DNA from 2 places in the Mesorhizobium sp. J428 genome. Region 2 is predicted to be linked to the other one. Evidence: predicted binding sites of a transcription regulator. Region 2 holds the regulator's gene; the other holds the start of a gene.
What was found. The regulator PhoB, encoded in region 2, activates phosphate uptake and scavenging genes when phosphate is short. The targets are predictions, from matches to a motif close to TGTCATNNANCTGTCAT.

Region 1 (11,670 bases), 970 kb from region 2:
GGCCAGGTGCTCGTTTACCAGGTGCCGATCCCCGAGCCGCTGCGCTTCCTCGAACCGCGCGAGACCGAGACACGCAAGATGCACGCGCTCGAGGAATACGGCCTGATGCACGTCAAGCTCTACGAGGACATCGCCCGGCACGGGCGCATCGCGACCACCTATGCCTATCCGGTCAAGGTCGAGGGGCGCTATGTAATGGACCCGTCGCCGACGCCGAAATTCGACAATCCGAAGATGCACATGTCGCCTGCGCTGCAGCTCTTCGGCGCGGGGCGCGAGAAGCGCATCTACGCCGTTCCACCCTTTACGGAGGTCGTGAGCCTCGATTTCGAGGACCATCCCTTCGAGGTGCAGACCTTCGACCGGCCCTGCGCGCTCTGCGGCGCGGAGCATGTCTATCTCGACGAGGTGATCCTCGACGACCGCGGCGGACGGATGTTTGTCTGCTCCGACACGGATCATTGCGAGACGCGACGTGCTGAGGGGTACAGTGGGCGAGCTGGGAGAAAAGGCGGAGGCTGTGTCGTGACCGACGAACCCCTGCTCCGCGTCACTTCGCTCTCAAAATCCTACGGCGCGCGCCGGGGATGCGAGAACGTTTCGTTCGAGCTGTGGCCGGGCGAGGTTCTGGCCGTGGTCGGCGAATCCGGCTCGGGCAAGACGACGATGCTCAACTGCGTCTCGACGCGGCTGCCGCCGAGTTCGGGCCTCGTCTCCTACCGCATGCGCGACGGGCAGTGGCGCGACCTCTACCGGATGAGCGAGGCGGAGCGCCGCTTCCTGATGCGCACCGACTGGGGCTTTGTGCACCAGAACCCGGCCGATGGCCTGCGCATGTCGGTCTCGGCCGGCGCCAATGTCGGCGAGCGGCTGATGGCCGTTGGTGACCGGCACTACGGCCGCATCCGCGAGACGGCGATCGACTGGCTCGGCCGCGTGGAGATATCCGCCGACCGGATCGACGACCAGCCGCGCGCGTTTTCGGGCGGCATGCGCCAGCGGCTGCAGATCGCGCGCAACCTCGTCACCGGGCCGCGGCTGGTGTTCATGGACGAGCCGACCGGAGGGCTCGACGTCTCCGTCCAGGCGCGCCTGCTGGACCTGTTGCGCGGGCTGGTCAGCGATCTCAGGCTCGCGGCCGTCGTGGTCACGCACGACCTCGCGGTGGCGCGTCTGCTCTCGCACCGGATGATGGTGATGAAAGACGGCGTCGTGGTGGAACACGGCCTCACCGATCGCGTCCTCGACGATCCGCGCGCGCCCTACACGCAATTGCTCGTCTCTTCGATTTTGCAGGTGTGACATGCCCACCCCCCTCGTCGTCTCCGATGTTGCCAAGAGCTTCGTCATGCATCTGCGCGGCGGCGTGGAGCTGCCCGTGGTGCGTAATGTCTCCTTCTCGCTCAAGGCGGGCGAATGCGCCGTGCTCGGCGGTCCGTCGGGTGCGGGAAAGAGTTCGATCCTGAAGATGCTCTACGGTAATTACGGCGTCGACGCCGGCCAGGTGATTGTCTCCCACAACGGCCATCTGGTCGATCTGGCGGCGGCGGGACCGCGCACCGTGCTGGCGATCCGCCGCGACACGATTGGCTATGTTAGCCAGTTCCTGCGCGCCGTGCCGCGCGTCTCGGCCGTCGACGTGGTCGCTGATCCGCTGCTGGCGCGTGGCGAGGACCGGGAGGAGGCGCGGGGCAGGGCGCGTGCGCTGCTGGAACGGCTGAACCTGCCGGGGCGCCTGTGGCAATTGCCGCCTGCCACCTTCTCCGGCGGCGAGCAGCAGCGCGTCAACATCGCGCGCGGTTTCATCACCGACCATCCGATCCTGCTGCTCGACGAGCCGACCGCCTCGCTCGACGCGGCCAACCGGCAGATCGTCATCGACATGATCGGCGAGAAGAAACGTGCGGGCGTCGCCATGCTCGGCATCTTCCACGACCAGGACGTGCGCGAGGCGGTCGCCGACCATGTCATCGACGTCACCGCATTTGCACCGAAGAAAGCCGCCTGATGTCCAAGGGCCTGTCCGAAGAGCCGCTCGTCCATTCCTCTGCGCAGGTCAGCGACACCAGGCTCGGCCGCTACACGGAGATCGCGGAAGGCTGCCGCATCGCGGAGGCCGAGATCGGCGACTATTCCTACCTGATGCAGGACTGCCATGTCTGGTGCGCCGAGATCGGCAGGTTCGCCAACATCGCGGCCTCCGTCCGGCTCAACGCGACCAATCACCCGGTCGACCGGCCGACGCTGCACCATTTCACCTACCGCGCCTCCGACTACTGGCCGGACGCCGAGCACGAGGCGGATTTCTTTGCCGCGCGGCGGGCGCGCAAGGTGACGATTGGCCACGACACCTGGCTCGGCCACGGCTCGACGGTGCTGCCCGGCGTGACCGTAGGCGACGGCGCGGCGATCGGCGCCGGCGCGGTGGTGACCAAGGACGTCGCGCCCTACACGATCGTCGCCGGCGTTCCCGCCAGGCCGATCCGCGAGCGCTTCGACCGCAGGACGGCCGGGCGCTACCAGGCACTCGCCTGGTGGGACTGGGACCACCAGCGCCTGCGCGACGCGCTGGAGGACTTTCGCTCTCTGAGCGCCGAGGCGTTCCTGGAAAAGCACGGCGGGTGAGGCCCGGTTCCAGCGGCTCGCGCCGCTGTGAATCGTAACAAAACCGTCATCCAACGGACACGCCGGTTTCATGTTGATCCCATAGCGCTTCTCGCAGATGCGAAGGGGTAAATCCCCACGTGGGGAAGTCGCGGATGCTGAAGATCACCAATGTGACGCGCCGATTTGGCAGGAACACCGCCGTCGACAATGTCACGATCGAGATCGAGGAAGGCCAGATGGTCGGCGTCATCGGCCGTTCCGGCGCCGGCAAGTCGACCCTGCTTCGCATGATCAACCGTCTTGTCGACCCCTCCGTGGGGTCGATTCATTTCGGCGGCCGGGAAGTCTCGACGCTGCGCGGCGCACCCTTGCGCAACTGGCAGCGCGACTGCGCCATGATCTTCCAGCAGTTCAACCTCGTGCCGCGCCTCGACGTGCTGACCAATGTGCTGCTCGGCCGGCTCAACCATCGCTCCACCGTCCTCAACCTGCTCAGCATCTTCAGCCGTGACGAGCGCATCCTCGCCATCAACGCGCTGGAGCGGCTCGGCATCGCGCAGACCGCGTTGCAGGCCGCCGGCACGCTGTCGGGCGGCCAGCAGCAACGCGTCGCGATCGCGCGCGCCCTGATGCAGCAGCCGAAGGTGATCCTCGCCGACGAGCCGATCGCCTCGCTCGATCCGCTGAACGCCAAGATCGTGATGGACGCACTTCGCGACATCAACCGGCGCGAAGGGCTGACGGTCGTCACCAATCTTCACACGCTGGACACGGCTCGCAGCTATTGCGACCGCATCATCGGCATGTCCGGCGGCAAGGTCGTGTTCGACGGCGGGCCGGAGGACCTCGACCGCGAGGCCGTCGCGCGCGTCTACGGCGCCGATGCGGACGACATTCCCGAAGAGATCACGTCCACCAGCATCGTTTCGGAAAAACCCCGGAAATTCCAATCCGCCGGACCGCTCGAACCCGCCTTCGCCGGGCTGTGAGCGACGGGATCGCATCGCCCTCGTGACGGGCCAGCATCAGACCGAGACCGGAGCGCGGCGGCTGCCCGCTCGCAACAGGAGAGACGACATGTTCAGGAAAGCACTCATGGCCGCCGTCGCGCTCGGCGCGCTCGCCAACGCGGCCCAGGCGGAAGACCTCAAGGAATTCCGCATCGGCATCCTCGGCGGCGAGAACGAAGCCGACCGCCTGCGCAACTTCCAGTGCATGGTCGACAAGCTCCCGGCGGTCCTTGGCGTCGAAAAGGTTTCGCTGTTCCCGGCAGCCGACTACGACGGCGTCGTGCAGGGCCTCCTGGGCGGCACGCTCGACTATGCCGAGCTCGGCGCCTCGGCCTTTGCCAAGGTCTATCTCGAGAAAGCCGACGCGGTCGAGCCGATCCTGACCACTGTTCAGACCGACGGCGCCACCGGCTACTACTCGATCATGGTTGCCAAGAAGGACTCCGGCATCAAGACGCTGGCCGACCTGAAGGGCAAGAAGCTCGGCTTCGCCGATCCGGACTCGACCTCCGGCTACCTGATCCCGGCGGTGACGCTGCCCAAGGATCTCGGTGGCGTCCCTGTCAAGGATTACTTCTCCGAGACCGGCTTCGGCGGCGGCCACGAGAACCTCGTCCTCGAAGTGATGAAGGGCACCTTCGATGCCGGCACCACCTGGGGCTCGGGCGTCGGCGAGTTCTCGGAGGGCTATTCCTCCGGCAACCTGCGCAAGATGGTCGACAAGGGCATCCTCGACATGGATGACCTGACCGAGATCTGGAAGTCGCCGCTGATCCCGAACGGCCCGATCGTCGTCCGCACCTCCATGGACGCCGACATGAAGTCGAAGTTTAAGGATTTCATGATGAACCTGCCGACGACCGACGCGGCCTGCTTCTCGGCGATCCAGGGTGGCGACTTCAAGGGCTACACCGAGGTCACCACCGACTTCTACCAGCCGATCATCGACGCCCGCAAAGCCAAGATCGGCTCGTGATCCTGGAATGAATGGCGACGCCGCGGGGGAAACCTCGCGGCGTTTCTCTTGCGGGGACCCCATGAGCGCGATCACAGAGACGGCGGCTGCGCCGAAGCCCATGCTGTCGGAGAGCGGCAGCCTGGTCGAGCGCCATTGGCGTGAACTCGCCTCGCGACGTCGCCTTTATACGCTTGGCGGCGTCGTGTTTCTGGTCGTTGCGATGGCCGGATCTCTCTGGTTTGCCAACGAATCCAACGCCGGCAAGTTCTTCGACCGGCTTCCGCATCTCTTCGATTTCGTCGGCCAGCTTATACCGCGCGACGGCTGGGAAGTGTGGCGCGCACTGTTCGACCTGCCGTCCCCCTATGACGACGGGAGCCTCAAATACGATTATCCGGAAGGCCGCACCTACTTCACCGAGACGCTCTACGTCCCGGAATATGTCTACCTGATGATCGAGACACTCAACATCGCGCTGCTCTCGACCCTTATCGGGTTCTTCTTCGGCTTCCTGCTGTGCTTCCTCGCCGCGCGAAACCTCGTCGCCAACCGCTGGCTGCGCTTCTTTGTGCGCCGCTTCATGGAAATCCTCCGCGCCTTCCCGGAGATCGTGATCGCCGGCTTCTTCCTCGCCGTGTTCTCGCTCGGCGCGATCCCGGCGATCCTCGCGGTGTCGATCCATACGATCGGCGCGCTCGGAAAGATGTTCTTCGAGGTGGTCGAAAATGCCGACATGCGACCCGACGAGGGCCTGCGCGCGGTTGGTGGCAGCTGGGTCGAACGCGTCTGGTTCGGTATCGTGCCGCAGGTGATGCCGAACTTCGTCTCCTATTTCCTGCTGCGTTTTGAGATCAACGTGCGGGCGTCGACGATCATCGGCGCGGTGGGCGGCGGCGGCATTGGCGAGGCGTTGCGGTTGTCGATCGGTCAGACGCACGAGGCCAAGACACTCGCGATCGTCCTTCTCCTGTTCGGCACGATCGTCGCGGTGGATCAGTTCTCCGCCTGGCTGCGGCGCCGCCTGGTGGGCGAGCAGGCCTTCGAATTCGGCCGCGGAGCCTGACGATGACGACCGAGATCACCGCCGACATGAGGGACGTCGCGGCCCGCTATCCGACGGCGCTGGAAGGGTCGCGACGCAAGCAATTGAGCTCGCTGGCAGGCGTCGGCGGCTTCGTTCTCTACCTTGTGTTCGCCTGGTGGTTCTTTTCCATCGGCAGCGTGTTCGCCAATGCGAAGTGGGACATCGCCGGCGCCTATCTCGCCGACTGGGTGTCCTACGAGATCCGTCCCAATATCGACCTGCGGGACGATCACCTTGAGGTGACGTTCACCCGATTCGATCCGCTGGGTCCGAATGGCAATCCGGACTGGCTGGTGCGCGAGAAAGCGATGGTCGTAAGGGGGGCGGCGTCCACCGGCGGCTCGGGCGGCGGGGCATCGAGTTCCTCGGGCAGCTTCCTTGGGCCGGTCGGCGGGAAGACCTCCGTTCCGAGCGAATCGGTCAGCCCGGCAGCGCCGTCTGTCCGGGCAGCCCCGATCTCGCCGACGGAGGAGGTCGTCCGCGCGACCGTCGATTTCAGCGGCGCGGGCACGGTCGACATCCGCCCGGACAAGGTCACCGTCACACGAGGCGACGAGACGCTGGTGCTCGATATCGTCCAGAATGAAGCGGTCAACGCGCAAGGGCCGCTGCCGTCCTGGGCCAGCCAACGCTCTCCGGGGGACAAGGTGATCGTCTATTTCGGCGTTCCCGGCCGCGCGGAGATCGAGAGCGACGAGGTGAAGATCCGCCACCGCTTCCTCGGCTGGGCGAATTTCGTCTTCGACATCAACTCGCCCTTCTGGGGAAAATCCGCTGGCGAGGTGTTCGACCTGATCGTGTCGGGCGAGCGGATCGATCCGTCGCGCACCAACCTGTCGCTCGCCTGGAACAACATCCTCTACAATGCCGAATGGCAGCATCTCGACGTGTGGACGAAGCTGCTGCAGACGATCGTCATGGCCTTTGCCGGCACGGTGCTTGCCTCGCTGATCGCCTTCCCGCTCGCCTTTATCGCGGCGCGCAACATCATGCCGAACCGGCTGCTCAACCAGGTCGCCAAGCGCTTCTTCGACTTTCAGCGCTCGGTCGACATGCTGATCTGGGCACTGTTCTTCACCCGCGCCTTCGGACCGGGGCCGCTCGCCGGCATTTCGGCAATCTTTTTCACCGACACCGGCACACTCGGAAAGCTCTATTCCGAGGCGCTGGAGAACATCGACGATAAGCAGCGCGAGGGCGTGCGCTCGGTGGGGGCGGCGCCGGCCGTGGTACAGCGCTATGGCGTGGTGCCGCAGGTGCTGCCGGTGTTCCTGTCGCAGTCGCTCTACTTCTGGGAATCGAACACGCGCTCGGCAACCATCATCGGCGCCGTCGGAGCCGGCGGCATCGGCCTGAAACTCTGGGAAGCGATCCGCACCAATTCCGACTGGGAGAACGTCGCCTACATGGTGATCCTGATCCTGATCGTGGTGTTCATCTTCGACAACGTCTCCACCGCGCTGAGGCAGCGGCTGATCGCACCGCCGACCGGTCCGAGCTGATCCCGCTGACTTGCCCACGGGCCTTCGTCAAACTGTCATGCAAATCTCCTAAGCGACCAGTTGCAGACCCGCGACCGAAGGTCCGGCGGGCCGATCGCAATGGGAAGTCGCCCGCATGCCGCAGGAAGCCGTTCTCCGCAACGCCATGATCGTCCTTCGCGACGAGGTGAGGCCCGGCGCGGTGCTCATCCGCGACGGCAGTATCGCGGACATTTCGGCGTCGAGCACGACGGGCGAGGATCTGGAGGGCGACTACCTCGTCCCGGGCCTGATCGAGCTCCATACCGACCACCTCGAAGGCCACTATTCGCCGCGGCCCGGCGTACGCTGGAACGCGATCGCCGCGGTGCAGGCACATGATGCGCAGATCGCGGCCTCCGGCATCACGACCGTGTTCGACTGCCTGCGCATGGGCTCGGACGAGGACGGCGGCTTCGATCCGCACGAAATGCGCCTCCTGGCCGACGCGATCGAGACGGCGCAGGGACACGACAGGCTGCGCGCGGACCATCTGCTGCACCTGCGCTGCGAGGTCTCGTCGCCCGACGTGCTCGACGCGCTGGAACAGTTCAAGACCGACCGCAACGTGCGGCTCGCCTCGTTGATGGATCACGCGCCCGGCCAGCGGCAGTTCCAGACGATGGAGCAGTATACGCTCTACTACAAGACCAAGCGGGGCCTCTCGGACGAGGCGTTCGAGCGTTATGTCGCGACCCGCAGGGAACAGTCCGCGCGCTATTCGGCCGTCCATCGCAGGGCCGTCGCCGAGCATTGCCGCGCGGCAGGCGTCACCCTCGCCAGCCATGACGACGCGACGCTCGCCCATGTCGACGAGGCGATCGCGGACGGGGTGCGGCTGGCGGAATTCCCGACCTCGCTCGAAGCGGCCCGCGCCTCGCACGAGGCGGGGATGAGCGTGCTGATGGGCGCGCCGAATATCGTTCGCGGCGGTTCGCATTCCGGCAACATCGCGGCCCGCGACCTCGCCGACGCCGGCATCCTCGACGTGCTCTCCTCGGACTACATCCCCTCCTCGCTGATCCATGCGGCATTTCTGCTGGCCGAGGGGGAGGGGGCGATATCCCTGCCCGAGGCCGTCGCGCTGGTGACCTCCACGCCTGCGCGCACCGTCAGGCTCGACGACCGAGGCGAGATCGCGTTGGAGAAGCGGGCCGACCTGGTGCGCGTGCGCCACCATCACGGGCTGCCGACGGTTCGCTCCGTCTGGCGCGGCGGCCAGCGGGTGAGCTGACCTCTCTTCCGATCACTTCCTCGGTCGGAAGCCGAGATTGGCGGAGATCTTGGCGGCCGCCGCCAGGAGGTGGCGAACCTGGTCGGTCGTCGGCGTCTCGGGGATGTATTGAACCGAATCGGTCATGGCGATCGAGCCGACATAGCTGCCGAGCGCATCGAAGATCGGGGCCGCGAGTGCGTTGAGGCCGATCATCGATTCGTTGGGACCGACCGCCCAGCGGCGCTTGCGAATCGCTTCGACCTCCCGGCGGAGCTGCTCCGGGTCGGTGATGGTATAGGGCGTTCGCATTTCCAGCGGCTCGGACAGGACGCGCGCGAAGACGAGTTCGTCGCCGAAGGCGAGCGAGATCTTGCCCTGTGAACTGGAATTGTAGGCCAGCAGCGAGCCCGGCTTGACGAATATCTCGATGTTGGACCGGCTAGGCATCACCAGGAGGATGCGCATGCCGTCGTTCTCGGGCTGGCTGATGGCGACGGCGTGGCCGGTCTGGTCCCGCAGCTCGCGCGCGACGTCGCGGGCGGCTGTGGCGAGTTCGAAGCTCTCGCTGACGGCCTGGCCGAGCGCCATCAGCCGGGCGCTGATCGAATAGCGCTCGGTCTCCTCGTTGCGGATCAGATAGCCGGCGGAGACGAGGGTCTGCAGGTGCCGGTGGATCCGGCTCTTGGTGGTGTCGAAGGCGCGCGCCATTTCCGACACGCCGACGGATGTCTGGCCGCGTGCCACATATTCCAAGATCTCGAGTGCGAACTCGACCGCCTGGATCGACCCTCCGCGTGATGTCTCGCCATTCGTGCCGTCCTTCACCGCGTTCTTACCCCTTCCGCGCCGCTCAACGACATCGGCACCAGTGCCAGACTTATCGTTCCTGCCGCGCGGAGCAAGCCCGCTGAAGGACGACAGACCACGCACGGTCAATCGGCCAGATGGGCCGGCATCGGATATTCGTCCGCGTTCAGCACCCAGCCCTGCTTCGCGAAGTCGACACGCGGCGGCGAGAAGATGTCGATCAGTTGGTTGAGGCCCGGCTCCATGCCGCGCGAGGTATGGATCGCCGGCGGCGGAATAACAGTCAGCGAAGGCGATTGGACGAGCGCATGCTCGTCATCGCGCCAGACGTTGAGGTTTGTGGTCCAAGGCCAGCGCAGGTGGTGTGTGAAGGCGCCGTCGAGGGCCAGCGAACCCTGCTCGAAATCGTCATGGTGATGCGGCGACAGCTTGGTGATGTCCCGCGGGCCGTGCTGAGGCTCGAGATAGTTCACCATCAAAGTCGTGCAGCGGAAGATGCGGCCGAAACGGCCCGGCGTCGGCGGCACGTCGAGGCTGTAGGCGCGAATGCGGAAGCCGCCGACCGGATCGGGCCAGGGCTCCAGCAGCGCGACATTCGGGTGCTGCTCGGCGTAGGACTCGGCGTTCGAGCAGAGCGCGTTCAGGTCGTCCGACCGGGTCGAGAAGATCCGCGTCGCACGACCCCCTTCGGCAGGGTGATGCGGCTGTCGCCCGGCGGGAGGATGACGAGCGAGAAGCCGTCGACCTCGACGCGCTCGCCGTTGGCCTCGATGACGGCGGGCGTGTCACGGTCGGGGAGCAGCAGAACGTATTCGTCGGCCTGGCCGGCGCGCGGCAAAGATCCGCCCGCGTCGACCTCGCTCTGGGCGACCAGGAAGTTCTGGCCTCGGGTCAGCCACGTCCTCGCGCCGTCGCCGACGACCTGTGGTGCCATCTCGTAGAAGAGGCCGTAATCGGCACCGGCGAAAGCCTGTGGGGCGACTGCCTTGGAGGCGGCTGCGCTTGCGGCCATGCGGGATCTTGGGTCGCTCGGGTCGTACATCGTTTCTCTCCCTAGTCGTTCTGTCTGACGGAACGCTTGATCTAAAATTAGAAAGCTGTCTCAGCGGTTCTTGTCAAGACCAGTTGCCACGATTGCGCCGTGTCGCAAAAAATGCCTGATCCCGCTTGACAGGGTCATTTGATCAAGGAACTATTGAACGAAACAGCGTTCTGCATAACGAAACGGAGGAAACGTTCATGCTGACCCGCAGACAGCTCATCGTGTCGACAGGCGCGATGGCCGTAACGCTTGCCATGCCCCACGTCTCGCGCGCCGCACCGATCCCGATGCGTCTCGCCCATGCCGCCAACGAGATCCATCCGGGCCACATCGCCGCGGTGGAGTTCAAGAAGGCGCTCGAGGCACTCGTGCCCGGCGCGATCGACATCACCATCTTCCCCAACCGCCAACTCGGCGAGGACAAGCAGAACCTGGAGTCGGCCATGGCCGGCACCAACGAACTGTGCGGTTGTTCCGGCGTGCTGTTCCCGCTGGTGACGGGACGCCAGGCGCTCGACGCCTACCAGCTTCCCTTCCTGATCAAGGACTACGACCACTTTACCAAGGTCGCGATGAGCGACATCGGCCAGAAGGTGCTGGACGACCTCGCGCCGGCGGGTCTCGTCGGCTTGCAGACCACGGATATCGGGCAGCGCCACTTCCTGTCCGCGGCCAAGGTCGTAAAGTCGGTTCCGGACTTCGCCGGGCTCAAGACGCGTATCCTGCCGGTGCCGTTGCACAAGGCGATCTGGGAAGGCGTCGGTGTGTCGCCGGTCGGCATGCCCTACGGCGAAGTCTACGGCGCGCTCGAGACCAAGGTCATCGACGCGGTGGAGATCAACGTCTCCTCGATGCTCGGCGAGAATCTGTGGGAGGTCGGCAAGAACTTCACGCTGACCGGCCACTATCCGTGGCACAACGTCATCGCCATGAACAAGGCGGTGTTCGACGGACTGCCGGAGGAACTGCAGAAGGCGGTGCGCGAGGCCGGCCGTGCGTCGGTCGCTCCGACGCTCGAATATACGAAGACTCAGGACCTGACCGGCCGCGACGAACTCAAGGCCAAGGGCGTGCAGATCCACGAACTGGAGAATCTTGCCGAAATGCAGGCCAAGGTCGCTCCGATCGTCGAGACCTGGAGCGCCAAGGATCCGCTGATCGCCGAGTTCGTCTCCGCCGCGCGCGGCATGGCCTGAGGCACCCCCGGGGCGATCGCCCCTATCCCTCCATAACCTCACGGGCGGCGTTGACCGCCGCCCGTTGGTCCCGGCCATGCTGTCCAAGGTGGTGTGGCCGCGTTGAAGGCGAACCTCTGAATGACGACGACACATTCGGTCCCGACCACCCTGTTCTCCGGGTATGAACGGGTCATCAAGTTTCTCGCGGGCGCTTCCATGGGCGTGATCGTCACGATCATGGTGGTGCA
Region 2 (11,670 bases):
GTCGATCCCGTCGTCGGGATAGCTTCGTTCGATCGAGCCGCCGAGCTCACGCCGATGTTGGCGTCGATCAGCCGCGTGCCGAAGCCCTTGCGCTCGGGCGGCTCCACCTTGCCACCGCCGCGCTCGCGCCAGAACAGGCGCAAACCGTCCCTTGTCAGGCTCCACGTCACCGCCACTGTGCCCTTGCCGGTGCCGGCCGCGCCGTATTTGAGCGCGTTGGTGGCCAGCTCGTGGAACGTCAGGCCGAGCGCCTGGGTGGTCGCCTCGTCGATCTCGACCTGCGGGCCAGTCAGCCGGTCGGCATCCATGCCGTTGCCCAGCACCTGCTCCACCTCGGTAAGCAGGAGTTCGCGCAGGTCCGCCTTTTGCCAGCGCGAGCGGGTCAGCATGTCCTGCGAGGCCGACATCGCCTGCAGGCGCGCGCTGAACGAGGCGGAAAATTCGTCGACCGTCTTCGCACCCGACGCCGTCTGGCGGGCGATCGCAAGCACGCGGGCGAGCGAGTTCTTGATCCGGTGCTTCATCTCCTGCAGCAGCAGATCCTTCTCCTGCAGCGCCTTCTCGCCCGCCTCGTTGAGCGCGCGCACCGCATCGAAGGCCTTCTCGCCGGAGCGCACGACATAGGCGAGCGCGGTGGCAAGCGCCAGGCCAAAGAGGCCGAGCGCAATGGCGGCCGTGCGCGAGGACGGCCAGACGAAGGCGGATGTCGGCTCGAACCGGAGCAGCCATTTGCGGCCGGCAAACTCGATCTGCCGGCTTGTCCGGAATGTGCCCATCGAGCGGTCCGGGGGAGTCTGGGACCGGTAGATCAGCGTCTCAGTCTTGGGCTCGCCCTCATAGACTTCGATTGCGAGCGGCAGGAGCGGGGTTTTTGCCAGCGCCACGCTGAACAGTTCTCCAGCGCGGAACGGGGCATAGACGAAGCCGGCGGTGGCAGCGGCGCGCTGCCCAACGCTTGCCGTGTCAGGCACGCCGAGAACGAGCGGGAGGTAGACCAGGAAGCCGGCCTGCTTCGAACTCCCCTCGTCCTGAATGAGCGAGACAGGCCCCGTCACGCGCGCCTCGCCAGTTTCCATCGCCCGTGTCATCGCCGCGCGGCGCTTCGGCTCGCTCATCATGTCGAATCCGAGCACCTTACGATTGCCTTCGTCCAGCGGTTCCAGAAGGGTCACGATTGCGCGCTGGCCGCCGCCCTCTAGGGGCCAGACCTGCATCTCTCTGCCGTAGTTGCGGGCGAGATCATCCTCTGCCGCCCGTTCGGCCCCTCCGCGCAGAAGCCGCACGTAGCCAAGCCCCCGAATACCTGCATAGCGGTCCTTGATGTCGAGAGCTGAAACGAACGATCGAAGTGCATCGCGACTGACGGAGCCGTTTCCCGTCTTGTAAAGGGCGAGTGTCGCCCTGAGCAGCGACAGATGCAGCTCGAGCCGCGTCTCGATGCGGCTGACTGCGTCGTCGGCCGTGCCTTCGAACTTGATGTGCGCCGCATCGGTCGCCGCGACATAGGCATAGCCTGCCATGGCGAGGCTTGCAGTCGCGACCGACACGAACACGACCGCCGGGAATATCCGTTTCACTCGCTCCACCAGAATCCCGCAAATCGCGGACGACTCTTATCGGATGGATCACGCAATGCAATCGGTGGCCCGCCGCCCAGAACGGACGCAACGTTAGCCCAGACCGGTCAGGCGGCGTGCGCCGCCTCGCGCATCGCCCCCGGTCCCGGAATGGCGCCTGGCGGACATTTGCCGAGGATGATCATGCCGAGCACCTCGTCCTTGGTCACGTCCTGCGTGCGCGCGGTGCCGACAACCTGGCCGTTCTTCATCACGCAGACCCGGTCGGCGAGGTCGAACACGTCGTGGATGTCGTGGCTGATCAGGAAGATGCCGATGCCGTCGGCCTTGAGCTGCTTGACCAGCTCGCCGACCTGCGCCGTTTCCTGCGGGCCGAGAGCCGCCGTCGGCTCGTCCATGATCAGGATGCGGGCGTTGAACAGGATGGCGCGGGCAATCGCCACCGACTGGCGCTGGCCGCCTGAAAGCTTGATCACCGGCTCCTTGAAGCGCTGGAAGCGCGGGTTGAGCCGGCCCATCACCTTGCGCGCCTCGGCCTCCATCGCGACGTCGTCGAGCGTACCGTATTTCGTCATCAGCTCGCGGCCGAGGAAGAGGTTCGCGGCCGCGTCGACATTGTCGGCGAGCGCCAGCGTCTGGTAGATCGTCTCGATGCCGTATTTCTTGGCGTCGCGCGGATTGTTGATCGTCGCTTCCTCGCCATTGACGAAGATCTGGCCGGCGTCGCGCTTGTAGGCGCCCGACAGGATCTTGATCAGCGTCGACTTGCCGGCGCCGTTGTGGCCGAGCAGCGCCACGACCTCGCCCGGGTAGAGGTCGCAGGATGCATCGTCCACGGCGCGGATGCCGCCGAAGGCGATCGAGATGTTGCGCAGGTCGACGAGAGGGGATGCGGGTCTCGGCCATCGTCGTTCTCCTAGATCCGCTTGCGATAGAGGGTGTCGAGCCAGACGGCGAGCACCAGCACCGCGCCAACGACGATATTCTGCAATGGCGTGTCGATGCCGAGCAGCACCATGCCCGACTGCAGCGACTGCATCAGCAGCGCGCCGAGCATCGCGCCCGCGATGGTGCCGGCGCCGCCGGCGAGCGAAGTGCCGCCGATGACGGCGGCGGCGATGGTGAGCAGCTCGTCGAGCGTGCCCTGCGCATTGGTCGCCGCGTTGAGGCGCGCGGTCGAGATCGCCGACGCGATCGCCACCAGCGCGCCCATCAGCATGAAGATCTTCAGCGTCACCCAGCGGGTGTTGATGCCGGCGAGCTCGGCCGCCTCCGGATTGCCGCCGATCGCGAAGACGTAGCGGCCGAAGCGAGTGCGGGTGGCAAGGAAGGTCATCGCGATGCCGACGCCGATGGCGATGAGCACCGGAATGGCGATGCCGTGCGCGATGAAGGCGCCCTCCGGCACCGGCAGGCCCTGCGCCTCGTAGTAGCGGCGCACGATGCCGACCGGCCAGGGATAGGAATTGGCGATCCACACCGCGCCGAGGATCGCCCCGCAGGTGACGACGCCGAGGAAGACTTCCGCCCAGACCGGCCGCAGCGGAAACTTGAAGCGCTTGCGCTGCGTGCGGCCGTTGAGAAGCATCAGCACCACCGCGATGCAGGCCACGATCGCGACGATCCAGCTCCAGGTCGCGCCGATCGAGCCGTCCGGCCCGCCGCCCATCAGGCGGAAGGTGGCGTCCATCGGCGCCACCGTGCGGCCGCTGGTCACCCACCACGCCGCTCCGCGCCAGACGAGCAGGCCGCCGAGCGTGACGATGAAGGCCGGAACACCGAGATAGGCGATGATATAGCCCTGGAACGCGCCGATCGCCGCGCCGACCACGAGGCCGGCGAGGAGCGAAATGATCCAGATCGACGGGTCGCCGAGCGAGAAGCCGAAGCTACGGACCAGGATCTCCGCCTGCAGCACGCCCATCACCATGCCGACGAAGCCGAGGATCGAGCCGACGGACAGGTCGATGTTGCGCGTGACGATGACCAGCACCATGCCCGTCGCCATCACCGCGACGGAGGCCGACTGCACCGACAGGTTCCACAGGTTGCGCGGCGTGAGGAACAGGCCGCCGGAGAGGAAATGCAGGCCAAGCCAGATGACGACCAGCGCCCCGACCATCCCGAGCATGCGTGTGTCGAGCTCCGTGGCCTTCAGGAAGCGCTCGACCGCGTTGAGTTCCGCGGCGCGTGCCCGGTCCGGAGCCGAATTCGAGGTAGCGTCGGTCATGACAGTCCTCCCGTGCCGCAGTCTCAAGCTGCTTTTCGGCGTATCTACCTTAGTGAAACGCCGCGGTTTTCGTCAAACCGCGGCGTTCCGATGAGCTGGCTTGCGCCGCGATCAGTTGCAGGCCGCGACGGAACCCGCCGCCACGCCCTGGCAGACCACATCCTTGGTCACCCAGCCGGCGTCGATAACGACGTTGAGGTTGTCCTTGGTGATCGCGATCGGGGTCAGGAAGACCGAGTTGGTCTCGTTGCCGCCCGGCGTCGTGAACTTCACGACGTTCGGGATGTCGGTCATCGCCTTGCCGTCGGCGAGCTGCGAGGCGATCTCGGCCGCGTTCTTGCCGAGCTCGCGCGCGTCCTTCCACACCGACACGGTCTGCGTGCCGAGCGCGACGCGGTTCAGCGCAGCGTGGTCGCCGTCCTGGCCGGACACCGGCACGGAGCCCGCGAGGCCCTGTGCGGCGAGCGCCGCGATCGCGCCGCCGGCCGTGCCGTCATTGGAGGCCACGACCGCGTCGACCTTGTTGTCGTTGGTTGTCAGGATCTGCTCCATGTTCTTCTGGGCGTTCGCCGGCAGCCAGCCGTCCGTATAGGCCTCGCCGACATTCTTCACCTTGCCGGAATCGATCGCTTCCTTCAGCACTTCCATCTGGCCGGAGAACAGGAAGTCGGCGTTCGGATCGGCCGACGAGCCCTTGATGAAGGCATAGTTGCCCTCAGGCTTGACCTTGAACACCTCGCGGGCCTGCAGGCGGCCCACTTCCTTGTTGTCGAAAGTCAGGTAGAAGACGTCCTTGTTCTCGATCAGACGATCATAGCCCACCACCGGAATGCCTTCCGACAGAGCCTTCTCGACAGCCGGCCCGATGGCCGATGCGTCCTGCGACAGGATGATGAGCGCGTTCGCGCCCTGCGCGATCAGGGCTTCGACGTCGGTGAGCTGCTTGGCGGCGGAGGACTGCGCGTCGGCCGAGATGTATTTGTCGCCGGCGGCCTCGATCGCGGCCTTCATCGCGGCTTCGTCCGTCTTCCAGCGCTCTTCCTGGAAGTTGGACCATGAAACGCCGATGATCTTGTCCTTCGCCTCTGCGACGGCGGCGAGCGACATCGACATGGCGACGCCCGCCAGCATGGCGGTTGCAAATTTCTTCATGAAGTCCTCCCTGGGCGCCTCGGGGGCGCGTGACGTTGGCAATGCGCCAAGTTGCGAAGCTCTTTTTTCGAGCCTCGAAAAAATTAATGACTCATGCCCTCCGCTCTGTCAATATCCCTTCGCGCGCCGAGAGGAGGTCGCCGACGAGGCCGGCACGGCGCAGGGGAGGATGGCGAACATGACGGTCGGAATCCGTCACGACGACCTGCGCCGCCGCAACCGCGCGATGGTGATCGGGGCGGTGCGCCGGGCCGGACAGCCGTCGCGGACCGAGATCGCCGCAACGACGGCGCTCAGCCCCTCGACCATCTCGGCCATCACCGCCGACCTCATCGCCGAGGGCATCCTCGTCGAGAGCCGCTCTGGCGATACGACCGCGGCGCGGCGGGGGCGGCCGCAGGTGGCGGTGCGGCTCAGCCCGGCGGCGGCGACCATCGTCACCATGGTCCTGTCGATGAACCAGCTGTCGGCGTCGCTGATCGACTATGCGGGGGAGACCGTGGCCGAGGAGAGGCGCAAGCTGCCGACCCTCGACCTGTCGCGCGAGGCGCTCGTCAGCGAGGTGGTCGGCATCCTGCGCGATCTCATCGGCCGAATGCCGCAAGGGCGGCGGCCGATCCTGCGCATCGTGTTCGCCATCCAGGGCATCACCGATTCCGGCGAGCGCAAGCTGTTGTGGTCGCCGATCACGCCGCATGCCGACATCGATTTCGCCTCCATCCTGGAGAAGGAATTCGGCATACCGGTCACGGTCGAGAACGACTGCAACATGATCGCGGTCGGCCTGCGCTGGCGCAATCCCGAACGCTACGCGCGCGATTTCATCGCCGTGCTTCTGTCGCACGGCATCGGCATGGGCATGGTGCTGCGCGGTGAGCTGTTCACAGGCACGCAGTCGTCCGGCGGCGAGTTCGGCCACATGATCCATCGGCCGGACGGGGCGCTGTGCCGCTGCGGCCGGCGCGGCTGCATCGAGGCCTATGCCGGCAACTACGCGATCTGGCGCAGCGCCAGGGGTCTGCCGGAGACCGAGGCCGTGGCCCGGGACGTGACCGATGACGATATCCGCGCATTGGCCGAGGTTGCGCGAAGGCAGCCCGGTCCCGAGCGCGAGGCGTTCCGCGTCGCCGGCGAGGCGATCGGCTTCGGCCTCGGCAGCCTGTTCGCCCTGATCGACCCCGCGCCCGTGGCGATCGTCGGCCACGGGGCGACCGCCTTCGACCTTATGGAGAAACCGATGCTGAACGCGATCGCGCGCACCGCCGGCGGCGTGCATTCGGGCGCCATCTCCTTCGACACTGAGCCGGACGAGATGCCGCTGATCCGCGAGGGATGCGCCATGCGGGCGCTGACCTTCATCGACCAGGAAGTCTTCTCGCCCGGCCAGGCGCCAGCCGCGGGCCGGAACGTCGCCTGATCAGCCGGCGGGACGCCATTTGCGCGGCGGCTGCCCGCGAATGAGGTCGTAGAAGCCGTTCGCCTCCACTGCCTGCCAGTCGCCCTCGCTTCCGTCGGGCCACAGCACGCGCACCTCGGCCTTCGCCTCGCCGCCGAGGCCGAAATGGATCCAGCCGAGCTGGCCGCCTGCATGGCCGCCGCCGACGGTGATCTCACGGCGGAGGGTGCGCGCACCGCAGCGCACCTCCACCCAGGCGCCGATCGCGCCGACATTGGGCGGCGGCTGGCCCAGCGCGAACGCCGCCCAGTTGCCCGCCACGCCGCCATTGCGCCACAGCCGCGCCTTGCTGTTGCGGTTGACGACGACGAGATCGACCTGGCCGTCGAGGTTGAAATCGGCAAGCGCTGCTCCCCTGCCCGTATCGAAGCTCGCGATGCCCGCGGCCTCGCCCGCCTCCTCGAAGGTGCCGTCGGGCTTCTGAAGGAGAAGATTATCCGGATCCTTCATCGCGAAATCGGGCATCTCCGAGACGTTCCCCTTGGCGACGAAGAGATCGGCGAGACCGTCATTGTTCACGTCCTCGAACTGGGCGTGCCAGGCGGTCGACGGCTTCACCTCGCCGCCCGTATAGGGCCGGTGCGCCGTGACGCCCTTCGCGAAGGCGATGTCGGCGAAACTCGCCTTCGGAGCGCCGCCCTCGGGCCTGGGGGCGAGCGTCTGGAGCTTGTTGTCGGCCATGGAGGTGAGGAAGTATTCGGGGTAGCCGTCGCCGTCGAGGTCGGTGCTGGCGATGCCCATGCCCCAGATCTTGAGCGGCTTCCAGCCGTCGGCCGGGCCATAGAGCGCGGGCGGCTGGCCGGGATCGATCCGCCACATCTGCTCTTGCCCGCCCTTGTAGTATTCGCGGTCGTTGGAGACGCGCAGCGACGGCGCGCCCGACCGGTTCCAGTCGGTGAAGAGCATGGACAGGGCGCAGTAGCTGGGCTTGAGCGGCAGGGGCGGAGCGAACCTGCGTTCCTCGCCCGCCGGGCGGTGCAGCCAGTTGTCGGTGCAGGAGCCCCAAGGGAACGCGTCCTGCGTCCGGTCGATGTAGTTGCCGACGGCAATGGTGGGGAACCGCGCGCCCTTCTCCCACGTCGCGGCCAGCGCCGTCGACCAGGCGTCGCCGCCGTCGAAGCCGAAGGCCTCGTTGGCGCGCTCGAAGCGGCAGGCTCCCAGTCCTCTCATCACCACGTTCTCGCCGACCCGCAGGAGGACGAGGTCCCGATTGCCGTCGCCGTCGATGTCGAGCGGATAGGCGCCCGACACCATGTCGAGTTCCAGGCTGCTCTCCTGCGCAGCGAAGGAGAGCGGGCCGCCGACCGTGCCCGTGTTGCGGTAGAACGTCGCCGGCGCGGCTCCGCCTGCGAGCAGCATGTCCGGCATCCGGTCGCCGTTGCAGTCGAATACGGCCGCGCCGCCGCCGACCATGAACTCCCACTCGCCGGTGAAGACGTGGTCGATCCCGGCCGAAGCCGTCTCGTCGGTGAATGTCGGGACGGCGCTTTCGAACGCCTCCGACGCGGCAGGGCCGATGGCAAGGAGCGCGGCCAGCAGGGCGGGGATCAGGCGCATGGCGTCAGTTCCTCGTCCTGAGCGCGTTGGCATAGGCGCCGACGCAGCGCCCCTGGTCGAGCCCGCGCTCGATCGCCGAGCGGAAGTGGATCCCGCCATAGAGCCGCGAGATGCCGGCCTCTTCCGCCGCCGCCCAGAAGCTCGCGAAGCGGCGCGCCGGAAGGCCGTCATCGGAATGCGTGCCGTCCTCGAAAGCATAGGCCGGCCCGAACATGTCGGTCAGCACCGTCGCGGCCGCCCCGGACTGGGTCGAATGCCCGCTCGGATATTCCGGAAAGGGCGGCGTGTTGAGGATCGCCTCCCACTTCGGATCGATGACGCGACGGATATAGGTGAGCGGGCGGACGAGGTCGTATTCGAACTTGGAATGCCAGCAGCCGATGAAGGCATCCGCCAGCGTGACGCCCAGCCGCACCAGCGTCTCGGCGCTGGTGACGAGATCGGCGTCCTCCTTCTCCAGGATGCCGATCGCAATGGAAATCCAGTGGCCGGGCGGCGTGGGCGACAGCATCGGATCGTCGGACCAGAAGCGCGCGATCGCCCGCTGCTCGTCGGTGAGGCCGTTGACCGTGTCCCGCACCTCGCTGGCCTCGATGTAGAACTGCGAGCCGGGTGCCTCGCTGTAGGCCGGCGGCGGCGGCAGCCCGCAGGATGCGCCGTCCGGCATGGCGAAGGTGCGCGTCCTGCCCCAGTCGGGCAGGAGCGGAAACTGCTGCTGGCGGACGAGGTTGGTCGGCACCCAGTGCGCCGGTCCCTCGGTCAGCTTGTAGTCCAGCGGAAAGCCCATGTTCTCGATCGTTGCGCCGCCGTCCGTCGCCGCCCAGGCGAGGATGTGGCGCGCCACCGCGCGGCCATAGTCCTCGCTGCGGCGCACGACCTCCTCCGGCACGCCGAGCGCGGCGTCGGCGGCCGCCTTCCTCGCCATCGCGGCCATCGCGCGCTGGCCCGTCGGGCCGGTATTCTCGAACAGCGCCGCCGCGGCATGCGCCATCGCCGCCTGCACGACGACGGCGCCGTCGTAGGACTGTCCGGCCTCGCGCGGCGGGACCGGCGTCAGCTCGTTCAACTGGCCTGCGAGCGAATGCAGCCCGTCGGAGCCGGTCGCAAGCGCCTCGAAGGCGGTCACGCCGAGATAGGCGAAGGCGCGGCTTGCGACAGGCGGCGAATAGGTCGCCGTATGGCGGACGAGCTCCAGCACGAGGCGGTGCCAGACGAGCAGCGCGTGACGCGAGCGTGCCGGCTCGGAGACGGGTTGCTGCGCGGCGGCAATGGTCGCGCCGCAAAGCAGGACCGCCACAACGACCCACAATGTCCGCACGATGCGCATGCGCAGCCCTCCCTTGCCTCCGTCGGGCGAGAGAAGCACGCACACGGCCGTCGCGGCAAGCGGCCGGAGAGATCGGCTGCTTCGCCTAATCCTCGCGGATGGCGTAGCCCGAGCCGCGGATGGTGCGGATGACGTCGGTCTGGCGGCCGTTGTTGACCGCCTTGCGCAGGCGGCCGACATGGACGTCGACGGTGCGCTCGTCGATGTAGTTGGTGTCACCCCAGACATTGTCGAGCAGCTGGCCGCGCGTGTAGACGCGGCCGGGATGCTGCATCAGGAACTCCAGCAGCCGGAACTCGGTCGGCCCGAGGCGGATCTCGTTTTTCTTGCGGTAGACGCGGTGGGATTCGCGGTCGAGCACGATGTCGCCAACCTTGAGCACGCTGGACAGCACCTCGGGCTTGGCCCGGCGCAACAGCGCCCTCACCCGCGCCATGAACTCCGGCGTCGAGAACGGCTTGACCAGATAGTCGTCGGCGCCGGTCGACAGGCCGCGCACGCGGTCGCTCTCCTCGCCGCGCGCAGTCAGCATGATGATGGGCAGACGCTCGGTCTCGGAGCGCATCCTGAGCCGCCGGCAGAGCTCGATGCCGGAGACGGCGGGCACCATCCAGTCGAGCACCAGGAGATCGGGCACGTTTTCCTGCAGCCTGAGCTCCGCCTCGTCGCCACGAGTGACGATCTCGACCTGGTAGCCTTCCGCCTCGAGGTTGTAGCGCAGGAGGACGCCGAGCGGCTCCTCGTCCTCCACGACCATGATCTTCGGGGCAATCATTCCGTTCTGTTCCTCAGGCGGCGGACATTGCCGCCGTCTCGTCCACCTTCGGACGGTTGGCCGGCAGAAGCGTTCCCGTCATGACGTAATACGCGTTCTCCGCGATGTTGGTCACATGGTCGCCGATGCGCTCGAGGTTCTTGGCGCAGAACAGGAGATGGGTGCAGGCCGTGATGTTGCGCGGATCCTCCATCATATACGTCAGGAGTTCGCGGAAGACGGCGGTATACTGGATGTCGATCTTCTCGTCGTCGGCCCGCAGCGTCTTCAGCGCCTCGGTGTCGCGGGCCACGTAGTGGCTGATCACCTTCTCGACCTGCTCGAGAACCAGCGAGGCCATCGTGTCGATCGAATGCGACAGGTTGCGCGGGGTCGAGGTCTGCCCGACGGCGCCGACGCGCTTGGCGATGTTCTTGGCCAGGTCGCCCACCCGTTCGAGATCGGCCGCCATGCGGATCGCGCCGACCACGGCGCGCAGGTCCTGCGCCATCGGCTGGCGCTTGGCGATCAGCGTGACGGAGGAGTCGTCCAGCTCGCGCTGCTTGGCGTCCATGATCGCGTCGTCCGAGACGACGCGCTGCGCCAGCGCATTGTCGGACGTCAGAAGCGCCCGGGTGGAGCCCGAGACCATCGATCCCGCCAGACCCCCCATGTCGCGGATCAGCCGGTCGATGTGCTCGAGTTCCTCGTCGAAGGAGGTGACGGTATGCTCGCCCATTGTTCTGTCCTCGTGGCTCGATCGTGCCGTCAGCCGAAGCGGCCGGTGATGTAGTCCTGGGTGCGCTTGTCGTCGGGGCTGGTGAACATCTTGTCCGTCGCCCCTTCCTCGACCAGATAACCGAGGTGGAACATCGCCGTGCGCTGCGACACGCGGGCCGCCTGCTGCATGGAGTGGGTCACGATCACGATCGTGTAGTTCTGCCTCAGTTCGTCGATCAGCTCCTCGACCTTTGCAGTCGCGATCGGGTCGAGCGCCGAGCAGGGCTCGTCCATCAGGATCACCTCCGGAGACACGGCGATGGCGCGCGCGATGCACAGGCGCTGCTGCTGGCCGCCGGACAGGCCGGTGCCCGGCTCGTGCAGGCGGTCCTTCACCTCGTTCCAGAGCGCCGCCTTCTTCAGGCTCGACTCCACGACGGTGTCGAGCTCGGCCTTGGACTTCGTCAGCCCGTGGATGCGCGGGCCGTAGGCGACGTTTTCGTAGATCGACTTCGGGAACGGGTTCGGCTTCTGGAACACCATGCCGACGCGTGCGCGCAGTTCCACGACGTCGATCTTGGGATCGTAGATGTCCTCGCCGTCCAGCGTGATCTCGCCGCCGACGCGGGCGATGTCGATCGTGTCGTTCATCCGGTTCAGGCAGCGCAGGAAGGTCGACTTGCCGCAGCCCGAAGGACCGATCAGCGCCGTCACCTGCTTCTCGCGCACGTCGAGGTCGACCCCGAACAGCGCCTGTTTCTCGCCATAGTGGACGGTGACCTGCTTGCCACGCATCTTTACGACAGGTTGTTGCGTCATCGGATTCAGCTTCTGTTCGATCGCGGCTTCGTTGAATACGTTCATCTCTTTCTACTCCATCACCAGCGACGTTCGAAG

Region 1: the regulator PhoB is predicted to act here: its motif matches at 2,659-2,675, upstream of phnC (phosphonate ABC transporter ATP-binding protein).

Annotation. Positions count from the first base shown of each region.
Region 1 is NZ_JAJOMX010000001.1:833,007-844,676, reverse strand. Features, by position in the region: partial or broken gene LRS09_RS04355 (alpha-D-ribose 1-methylphosphonate 5-phosphate C-P-lyase PhnJ) at 1-495, shown strand, start outside; gene phnK (phosphonate C-P lyase system protein PhnK) at 526-1,302, shown strand; gene phnL (phosphonate C-P lyase system protein PhnL) at 1,304-2,008, shown strand; gene LRS09_RS04340 (DapH/DapD/GlmU-related protein) at 2,008-2,625, shown strand; gene phnC (phosphonate ABC transporter ATP-binding protein) at 2,760-3,596, shown strand; gene phnD (phosphonate ABC transporter substrate-binding protein) at 3,685-4,593, shown strand; gene phnE (phosphonate ABC transporter, permease protein PhnE) at 4,655-5,638, shown strand; gene phnE (phosphonate ABC transporter, permease protein PhnE) at 5,635-7,161, shown strand; gene LRS09_RS04315 (alpha-D-ribose 1-methylphosphonate 5-triphosphate diphosphatase) at 7,277-8,413, shown strand; gene LRS09_RS04310 (IclR family transcriptional regulator) at 8,426-9,220, opposite strand; gene LRS09_RS04305 (hypothetical protein) at 9,328-9,729, opposite strand; gene LRS09_RS04300 (hypothetical protein) at 9,843-10,244, opposite strand; gene LRS09_RS04295 (TRAP transporter substrate-binding protein) at 10,442-11,440, shown strand; gene LRS09_RS04290 (TRAP transporter small permease) at 11,561-11,670, shown strand, end outside.
Region 2 is NZ_JAJOMX010000001.1:1,807,039-1,818,708, forward strand. Features, by position in the region: gene LRS09_RS09020 (CHASE domain-containing protein) at 1-1,577, opposite strand, end outside; gene LRS09_RS09025 (ATP-binding cassette domain-containing protein) at 1,685-2,413, opposite strand; gene LRS09_RS09030 (sugar ABC transporter permease) at 2,494-3,807, opposite strand; gene xylF (D-xylose ABC transporter substrate-binding protein) at 3,919-4,959, opposite strand; gene LRS09_RS09040 (ROK family protein) at 5,138-6,376, shown strand; gene LRS09_RS09045 (CRTAC1 family protein) at 6,377-7,972, opposite strand; gene LRS09_RS09050 (vanadium-dependent haloperoxidase) at 7,977-9,299, opposite strand; gene phoB (phosphate regulon transcriptional regulator PhoB) at 9,385-10,074, opposite strand; gene phoU (phosphate signaling complex protein PhoU) at 10,088-10,792, opposite strand; gene pstB (phosphate ABC transporter ATP-binding protein PstB) at 10,822-11,637, opposite strand; gene pstA (phosphate ABC transporter permease PstA) at 11,652-11,670, opposite strand, start outside.